One region of the Rhizobium sp. 01T444 genome, then DNA from elsewhere that is predicted to be linked to it. Evidence: riboswitches for the same ligand, from Rfam matches in the RefSeq annotation. Region 1 holds a riboswitch; the other holds the start of a gene.
The links. Region 1 has a riboswitch for ZMP and ZTP ahead of AC1DTN_RS11135 (bifunctional folylpolyglutamate synthase/dihydrofolate synthase). Riboswitches for the same ligand answer to the same signal wherever they lie in the genome.
Positions count from the first base shown of each region.

Region 2: linked by a shared signal. The riboswitch ahead of AC1DTN_RS15545 (LysE family translocator) and the one ahead of AC1DTN_RS11135 (bifunctional folylpolyglutamate synthase/dihydrofolate synthase) in region 1 are both predicted to bind ZMP and ZTP.

Region 1 is NZ_JBFTPD010000005.1:221,309-225,513, reverse strand. It holds gene AC1DTN_RS11150 (RNA polymerase sigma factor) at 1-42, opposite strand, end outside; gene AC1DTN_RS11145 (COG4315 family predicted lipoprotein) at 53-433, opposite strand; gene AC1DTN_RS11140 (diguanylate cyclase domain-containing protein) at 525-1,556, opposite strand; ZMP/ZTP riboswitch at 1,729-1,809, shown strand; gene AC1DTN_RS11135 (bifunctional folylpolyglutamate synthase/dihydrofolate synthase) at 1,830-3,155, shown strand; gene AC1DTN_RS11130 (ATP-dependent DNA helicase) at 3,215-4,205, shown strand, end outside.
Region 2 is NZ_JBFTPD010000010.1:13,298-17,502, forward strand. It holds gene AC1DTN_RS15535 (leucyl aminopeptidase family protein) at 1-157, opposite strand, end outside; gene AC1DTN_RS15540 (tetratricopeptide repeat protein) at 295-1,128, shown strand; gene AC1DTN_RS15545 (LysE family translocator) at 1,130-1,762, opposite strand; ZMP/ZTP riboswitch at 1,837-1,916, opposite strand; gene AC1DTN_RS15550 (type II secretion system F family protein) at 1,949-2,932, opposite strand; gene AC1DTN_RS15555 (type II secretion system F family protein) at 2,948-3,955, opposite strand; gene AC1DTN_RS15560 (CpaF family protein) at 3,957-4,205, opposite strand, start outside.

The DNA.
Region 1 (4,205 bases):
CAGGATCTGGCCCTCGAACGTATCGGGTGAGGGGGGCTTCACGCTGGCCTCATCAGGGCTTGGCAAGATCCCAGGAGCCGCCTACGCCGTCGCCGGTGATGTCGCCGGACTTGGTGTCCTTCACCCAGTAATAGAGTGGCATGCCGTCCTTGGCCCACTGCTTCTTTCCATCCTTACGTTCAACGAGTGAGTATGCACCATCGGCCTTGGCGTCGCTAGGAGCAAGGAAGGGCGGCCAGTTGGTGGCGCACTTGTCGTAGCAATTCGTGACGCCCTTTTCGTCCTTCTTGTAGGTGTAGAGCGTCATGCCCTTTTCACCGGCAAGAACCTTGCCCTTGGTCGTTTCGACGGTGGTGACCGCGGGGGCGGCGAACGCTGCAGTGGCGGTGGCAGCAACGACTGCCAGCACGGACAGGAATTTCACGGACTTCATGGTCTCTCTCCTCGGGTTGGGCACACATTTTTGCGATACCGGAGATGAGACACGGCAGGCGTCCGTTTTATTCCCGTTTCTCTTTCAAACGTCAGTTCGGATTGAAAACCACATAGCAGTCCCGTCCGGCAGCCTTGGCGCTATAGAGGGCGCCATCGACGTTGCGCAGCAGTTCGCGGCGGCGGCGGCCACCTTGCGGGGCGAGTGCGGCACCGATGCTCAGGCGGGCGAGGATCGTATTCCCCTCGATGGTGAAGGGGCTGCGGAAGGCCGAGAGCAGGCGTTCGGAGACGGAGACCAGCGCTTCGGTGTTCGGCGGGTTCGGTACGAAGATCGCAAATTCGTCGCCGCCCATGCGCACGACGATGTCGCCGGAGCGGATGACCGAACGGATGCGGTTTGCCGCCTCGCGCAGCACCTCGTCGCCGATATGGTGGCCGAGCGTATCGTTGATCGACTTGAAGCCGTCCATGTCGAGATAAAGGGCGCCGAAGGTCTGACCGGAGGCAAGGGCTGATTCCAGCGCGCGGTCGACGATGGCATCGAGTGCGGCGCGGTTGAGGAAGCCGGTCAGCGGATCGGTCATGGCCGCAGTGCGCAGGCTGCTTTCGGCAAGGCCCATGACGAAATTCGCCTTCTGCAGCCGCAGAAGCGCCCTCGCGACACGAGCGAAACGGCGAAGATTGGCCGCCTCTTTTTCGGTGAAGAGGCGCGGCTTCTGATCGAGAATGCAGAAGGCGCCGACGACCAGTTCGTTTTCCAGTTCCAGCGGTGCGCCGGCATAAAAACGGAAATGCGGTGGGCCTGTCACATAGGGCGCGGCATTGAGCTCCGCATCCTGTTCCAGATCGGGAACGACGACCATGTCGTTGGCAAAGACGACACGGGTGCAGAAGGAAAGGTCGCGCGGGCATTCCGAAAGCTGCATGCCCGCTTCGCCGGCGATGCGCAGCCAGTCCTCGTCGACGATGTTGACGGCGGCATAGGGCATTGCGAATGCATTCTTGGCGAGCTCGGCAAGTGCTGCAAGCTCCGGCGTCGGGCTGCTGCTGATGGCGCTCAGCGAGCGCACGGCAAGCAGTCTCTGCGGTTCGTTAACTGGAATTCGGACAGTCTGTCCCATTCGAATCTCCGCCTCTTTGTCATAGACAGGAGCTAAAGTGGCGCTCTTGCCAATCTCCGCAAGAGCTAAAATTCACCAGCGTTAACTGGCAGTTGCCGCAGGCGGCGTCGCGGCGAGCCGTGCTGATGACGCTTGCGAGGCTAGGCAGGGCAACGGAAAGGTTCTAGTGTCGGCCCGCCTGCGTGACTGGCGAGACAGATGGGGAACCATCGGGAAGCGCAGGCTGCCGATGCCGCTCGCCTGGGCACCAAAATAACCCCTGTAACCTGTGCCATGCCCATGCAGATAGAAAATCCCCGCCTTATCGAAGCCCTTTCGCAACTTGATCAGCTCACCAACTGGGAACAGCGTCCACGCGGCGAAATGCGCGTCGGACTGGAGCCGATCCTCGATCTCTCCGCCCGTCTAGGCGATCCGCACCGCGCCTTCCGCTCGATCCATGTGGCGGGCACCAAGGGCAAGAGTTCGACTTCGGCGCTACTCGAAGCAGGCTTGCGCCATGCCGGCATTTCCGTCGGGCGTTATGCCTCGCCGCATGTGGAGCATATTTCCGAGCGTGTCAGCCTGAATGGCCAACCGGTCGAAGAGGCTGTGCTCGCCGAGGCGCTCTTCCTGGGGCTCGATGCTCTCAAGGCCGCAAGGGCGGAAGGGACGGCGGCGGAAGCTGCAACATGGTTCGACATACTGACAGCGGCCGGTTTCCTGATTTTCCGCGATGCGGGCGTTCAATGGGCCGTGATCGAGACGGGTCTCGGTGGCCGGCTGGATTCAACCAATATCGTCGACAGCGATGTTTCCATCATCACCAATATCGGCCTCGAGCATACGGAGATATTGGGCAAGACACGGGCGGCCATTGCCTTCGAAAAGGCCGGCATCATCAAGCCGCGCTCGACCGTCGTCACGCCGCTCGATGCGGATGATGAAGCCGGAGCAGTGGCTGCCAAGCGGGCAGCAGAGATCGATGCGCGTCTCATCCGTCCGGATTTTTCCGGAGCGTCGACGATTGCCGGTCGTAATGTCGCTGTCGCGGGTGCCGCGCTCGATGTACTTGGCGAACTCGGCATCAAGGCGCGCGAAGGCAAGGCGGTCGGCGGATGGCTGATCGATGCAGAGGCCGAGCGGGAATCGCAGCTGCCGGGGCGGCTGGAGCGTTTGATCGTGCCTGTCTCTGGGTCTGTTTCGGGGCCTGTCGCGGGCAGAGGTGTTGCCGTTGCGCTCGACGGGGCACATGTGCCGTTCAATCTCGAAGCAGTGCTTGACGACCTCTCCGGCATGGAAGGATTTGTCGGGCCGGGCATTGCTGTCGTGGCGATCGCGGCAGACAAGGATGCCGCCGGGCTTCTCGAGGTGATGGGCCGCTACGGCGTCTCGCCGATCTTCACCTCGGTTTCCAATCGTTTCCGCTCTCCTGCCGAATTACAGACGCTTGCCGGTCAGATCGGTCTCGCGAGTGAGGTGATCGACGATCCGCAAACAGCCTATGAAAAGGCGCTCGAACGGGCAGCGGCCTCCGGCGCCTGGGTGATCCTGACGGGATCGCTCTATCTCGTTGGCTTGCTGCGCGAGCGGGTCATCAGCGAGGCTGCGAAGAGCTAGGTCGCTTCAAGGAAAATTCCGCCTTGCCTATGCCGGGCGAATCCTGCCAAGTCGCTTCCATGCAATTCGCCCCACAACAGGATGAAGCCCTGAAAGCCGTTTCGAACTGGCTGAAGGAGGGCAGGTCGCCGCTCTTCCGTCTGTTCGGCTATGCCGGCACGGGCAAGACGACGCTTGCCAAGCATTTTGCCGAGCATGTCGATGGCGACGTACTGTTTGCCGCCTTCACCGGCAAGGCGGCACAGGTGCTGCGCTCGCGCGGGGCGTCGAATGCCAAGACCATCCATTCGCTGATCTACCGGCCGCGCGGCGAGGAAGAGATTGCCGACGAGGAAACCGGCAAGACATCGATTGCGCCGATGTTTTCCATCAACCGCCAGAGCCCGGTCGCCAAGGCGGCACTGATCATCGTCGACGAGTGCTCGATGGTGGACGAGGCGCTCGGCAAGGACCTGATGAGCTTCGGCACGCCGATCCTTGTGCTCGGCGATCCCGGCCAGCTGCCGCCGGTCACCGGCGGCGGCTACTTCACCAATCAGGACCCAGACTACCTGCTGACCGATATTCATCGGCAGGCGCGCGACAATCCGATCATCAAGCTTGCCATGCAGGTGCGTGAGGGCAACGAGATCATGTATGGCGACTATGGCAAGGCGCAGGTGATCTCGAAGAATGAGGTGACGCAGCCGCTGGTCATGGATGCCGATCAGGTGCTCGTCGGCACAAACAAGACGCGGCGGCGCTATAACCAGCGTTTGCGGGAGCTCAAGGGTTTTACGACCGAACATCCGCAGACCGGCGACAAGCTGGTCTGCCTGCGCAACGACCCGGCCAAGGGCCTGCTGAATGGCTCGCTCTGGCAGGTCATGACCTCATCCAAGGAAACGACCAAGCCCGGCATCAACCTGCTGGTCCGCCCCGAAGATGACGATATGGATCGTGGGGCTGCGAAGATCAAGCTTCTGAAGCAAGCCTTCGAGAATGTGGAAGGCGAGATCCCCTGGAACACACGCAAGCGCTATGACGAGTTCGATTACGGCTATGCGCTGA
Region 2 (4,205 bases), on a different contig from region 1:
TTTCCGCCTTGTAGCCGGCCTTGCCGGCCCAATCGAGCGCGATCGGATCGATCGTGCCGGTTTCGATATGGGCGGGCGTGACGGCGAAGATGGGCAGCGTCGACCCACCCTTGGTGTTGAAAGGCGTGGGTCTTTCGATGAATTGGAAGGGGGCCATGATTGTCCTTAGCGGCGGGGCAGAATCATTTCTTAACTGTATGTTAGGGTTAACAGACTATTGCTGGAGCGAAGATTGCGTCAAACCTTTCCCTGTTCCGTTTCGAGGTCAGGCGCCGATTTATTCAGGAACGCGCAATGCCCTTCTCGGCCTCTACCCCTTTTAAGAAGCGTGTTTTTCAGGGAACCGTGGCTCTTCTCGCCATGCTCGCCCTCGGCGGCTGCTCGACAACATCAAAGGATCGGATGACAACCGGTTCGATCCCGAAACTCGACAGGCCAGTCGAGCAGATGGATGCCAACGAATTGCGGGCCGCCATCGACCGCGTCGGCCAGGCCTATGAGAAGAACCCGCGCGATCCCGTCAACGGCGTAAACTACGCCAATCTGTTGCGCATGAACGGACGCGACGCGCAAGCGCTCGCCGTCATGCAGCAGGTTGCCATCGCCAATCCCGCTGACCGCAACGTGCTTGCCGCCTATGGCAAGGCGCAGGCCGCCGCGGGGCAGCTTCAGCAGGCGCTGGATACGATCGGCAGGGCACAGACACCCGATCGGCCCGACTGGCGGCTGATCTCGGCGGAAGGCGCGATCCTCGATCAGATGGGCAAGCCAAGCGACGCGCGCCAGCGTTACCGCGATGCGCTCGATATTCAGCCAAATGAGCCATCGATCCTTTCCAACCTCGGCATGTCCTATCTTCTGACGGGCGATCTGCGCACGGCGGAAACCTATCTTCGCTCGGCGGCAGGCCAGCCTTCTGCCGACAGTCGCGTGCGCCAGAACCTTGCCCTCGTCGTCGGCCTGCAGGGCAGATTCCCCGAGGCCGAGCAGATTGCGCGGCGCGAGCTTTCGCCGCAGCAGGCCGATGCTAATGTCGCCTATCTCCGCGGCATGCTTTCCCAGCAGAACTCCTGGCAGAAGCTCGCGGCAAAAGACACGACGTCGCCTGCTGCCGCCAACACCAACTGACCTATTTGCTGCTCAGTCCCGAGAGGATGAGACGCAGGCCGAGGCCGGCCATGACAGCGCCTGCCGCCCTGTCGATCCAGACCTTGGCGGCGATATAGAGCTTTCGCGGATGATGGGCCGAGAAGGCAAATGCCACAATCGCATACCATCCCGCCTCCACCAGGAAGACGCCCACTGGCAGCGCCAGCAAAAGCTCCGCCGGCACGGTTTTGGGCAGCAGTGCTGCAAAGATGCTGGCGTAGACAACGATCGTCTTCGGATTGCTCAACTGCGTCAGCAGAGCAGCCGTAAAACTGCGTGCCGGCACGCTTTTACCGGCGACATCGCCCGACAATACAAGCGGCTCGCTCGCTCCCTTCCAGATCGCGAAGGCGATATAGAGCAGGTAGGCTCCGCCAGCGATCTTCAACACCAGATAGAACCACTCGAATTGTGAAAGCAGCGCCGTCAAGCCGGCAAGCGCAAGGATGGCAAAGGTCACGCCGCCGATGCCCATGCCGAGTGCAGCGGCAAGCCCGTCAAAGCGGGAACGGGAAATGGCAATGCGCGAGACGACGACGAAACTCGGGCCGGGGCTCATGGCGCCGATCATCAAAGCGCTGATGATGCTGATAAAGATGCCCAGAGAGGACATGGCAAAACTCCATTTTTCACACAATTCCGGACTCAAAACCGCTGTATAGTTTTGCCGGTATTGCTCACGTGATCAAGGGTTGCCGAGGCGGGCGGCGCGAAGTTCCGCGCTTACCGATGGGTCGCCATCCGTTTCGCCAGTCACGCGGAAAAGCAGGGTCGTCGGATCTTTTGACGGCGACAAGCGTCAGAACCGGTCGGCAACCTGGATGCCGGCAGGACCAAGGATGACGGCGACCAATACCGGCAGGAAGAAGAGGATCATCGGAACGGTCAGCTTCGGCGGCAGGGCAGCAGCCTTCTTTTCCGCCTCGTTCATACGTTCGTCGCGGCCTTCCTGCGCAAGCACGCGCAGCGCCGTCGCAACCGGCGTGCCGTAACGGTCCGCCTGCATCAGTGCCTGGGTGACCGAACGAACGAGATCAATCTGGGTGCGAGTTGCGAGATTCTCGAGCGCGACGCGGCGATCCGGCAGGAAGGAGAGCTCAGCGGTCGTCAGCACCATTTCTTCGGCAAGCGGAGGCGATTGTTCGCCGAGCTCTTCGGAGACGCGACGCATTGCCGCTTCGATGGAAATGCCCGATTCCACGCAAATCAGCATCATGTCCAGCGCGTCCGGCCAGGCGCGCTTGATGGATAGCTGACGCTTGCCCATACGGTTGGAGATATAGATGTTCGGTGCATAGAAGCCGATATAGGCGATACCGATGACGATGAAGACTCGTATCGGCAGGCCCTTGTCGGCAAGATTGCCGAGGCCGAACATCCAGAATGCGGCAACGGCCAGGAAGAGAAACGGCAGAAGAAAGCGCGCAACGAGGAAGGTATTCAGCGCATTTTCCGAGCGCAGACCAGCCGCGCGCAACTTGTTCATCGTGTTGTCGTCGACAAGCGCCTTGCGCAGGTTGAAACGCTCGACGATCTGGCGGACGGATCGATTGTTCTGGTTTCTGAGCGTGGCCTTGCTGCCGACATCGGCATTCAGACGGGCGCGCTCGCGGGCGCGGATCTGCTCGCGCTCGGTCGAGACGGCCTTCATGCGCTTGTTGAGATCACCGCGCTCGAAAAAAGGAACGGCAAGCGTGTAGAAGGTGGCGAAGACGGCGATGGCGACGAGCACCGCCACGATCATGGCGGGATCGGTCAATGTTGCGGCGAGTTCCTGCGACATGCTGCTTTGCTCCCGCTAGATATCGAAGTTGATCATGTTGCGCATCACGAAGATGCCGATCGACATCCAGACCGCCGAAAAGCCCATGATGAAGTGGCCGCGCGGATCGGTGAACAGGATCATCATGTATTGCGGCGACGTCAGGTAGACGAGCGTGGCAACGATGAATGGAAGGGCGCCGATGATGACGGCAGATGCCTTGGCTTCCATCGACAGCGCCTTTACCTTGGCCTTCATCTTCTTGCGGTCGCGCAACACCTTGGAGAGATTGCCGATCGCTTCCGACAGGTTGCCGCCGGCCTGCGACTGGATGGCGATGACGATCGCGAAGAAATTGACTTCCTGCAACGGCATCTGATTGGTCATGCGGGCGCAGGCTTCGGGTACGCTGAGTCCGACCTGCTGCGATTCGACGATACGCCGGAATTCGCCCTTGACGGGCTCGACCCCCTCGGTCGCAACGAGGCGGATCGCATCGTTCAGCGGGAGGCCGGAGCGGATGGAGCGGACGATGACGTCGAGCGCATTCGGAAATTCATCGAGGAACTTGTTCTGCCGGCGCGAGACGAGGAAGCCCACCACCCAGCGCGGCAGACCAAGCCCTGCGACCACGGGCACGCCAAGCATGATCGGTGTCGATGCGCCGGCGATGAAAAGCACGACCAGCAGCACAAATGCGAAGAGCGCGCTGAAAAGATAGAAGCGGGCGGGCGTGATCGGCAGTCCCGCCTGCACCAGGCGGGATTTCAGCGACAGTGTCTTCTTGGTCTTTTCGTGCTGCCGCTTTTCGAGATCCTTCAGGTTGTCCTGCACCGATTTGCGGCGCTTCGACAGTTCCTGCACACGGTCGCGGGCGGCCTTGACCTTGGTGCGATCGAGTTCGGCCGATTTGACGCGGTTGATGCGGCTTGCCGATTTCTTGTCGCTCTCGATACGCGAGAACAATATGGCATAGCTCACCGCGGCCGCCGCAACGGCTGCGAGAACGACAATTGCCAGCACTGTCGGATCGATGCCAAACATCTCAATCCTTCGATTTCGATTCCATCTCGTCGAGCGCGGCGGCGAGGCGTTTTTCTTCGTTGTAATAGCGGGCGCGATCCCAGAAATGCGGCTTGCCGATACCGGCGGACATATGGCGGCCAATCAGACGGCCGCTGGCGTCCTCGCCTTCGATCTCGTAGCGCATCAGGTCCTGAGTGATGATGACGTCACCTTCCATGCCGATCACCTCGGTGATCTGGGTGATGCGACGCGAACCGTCACGCAGGCG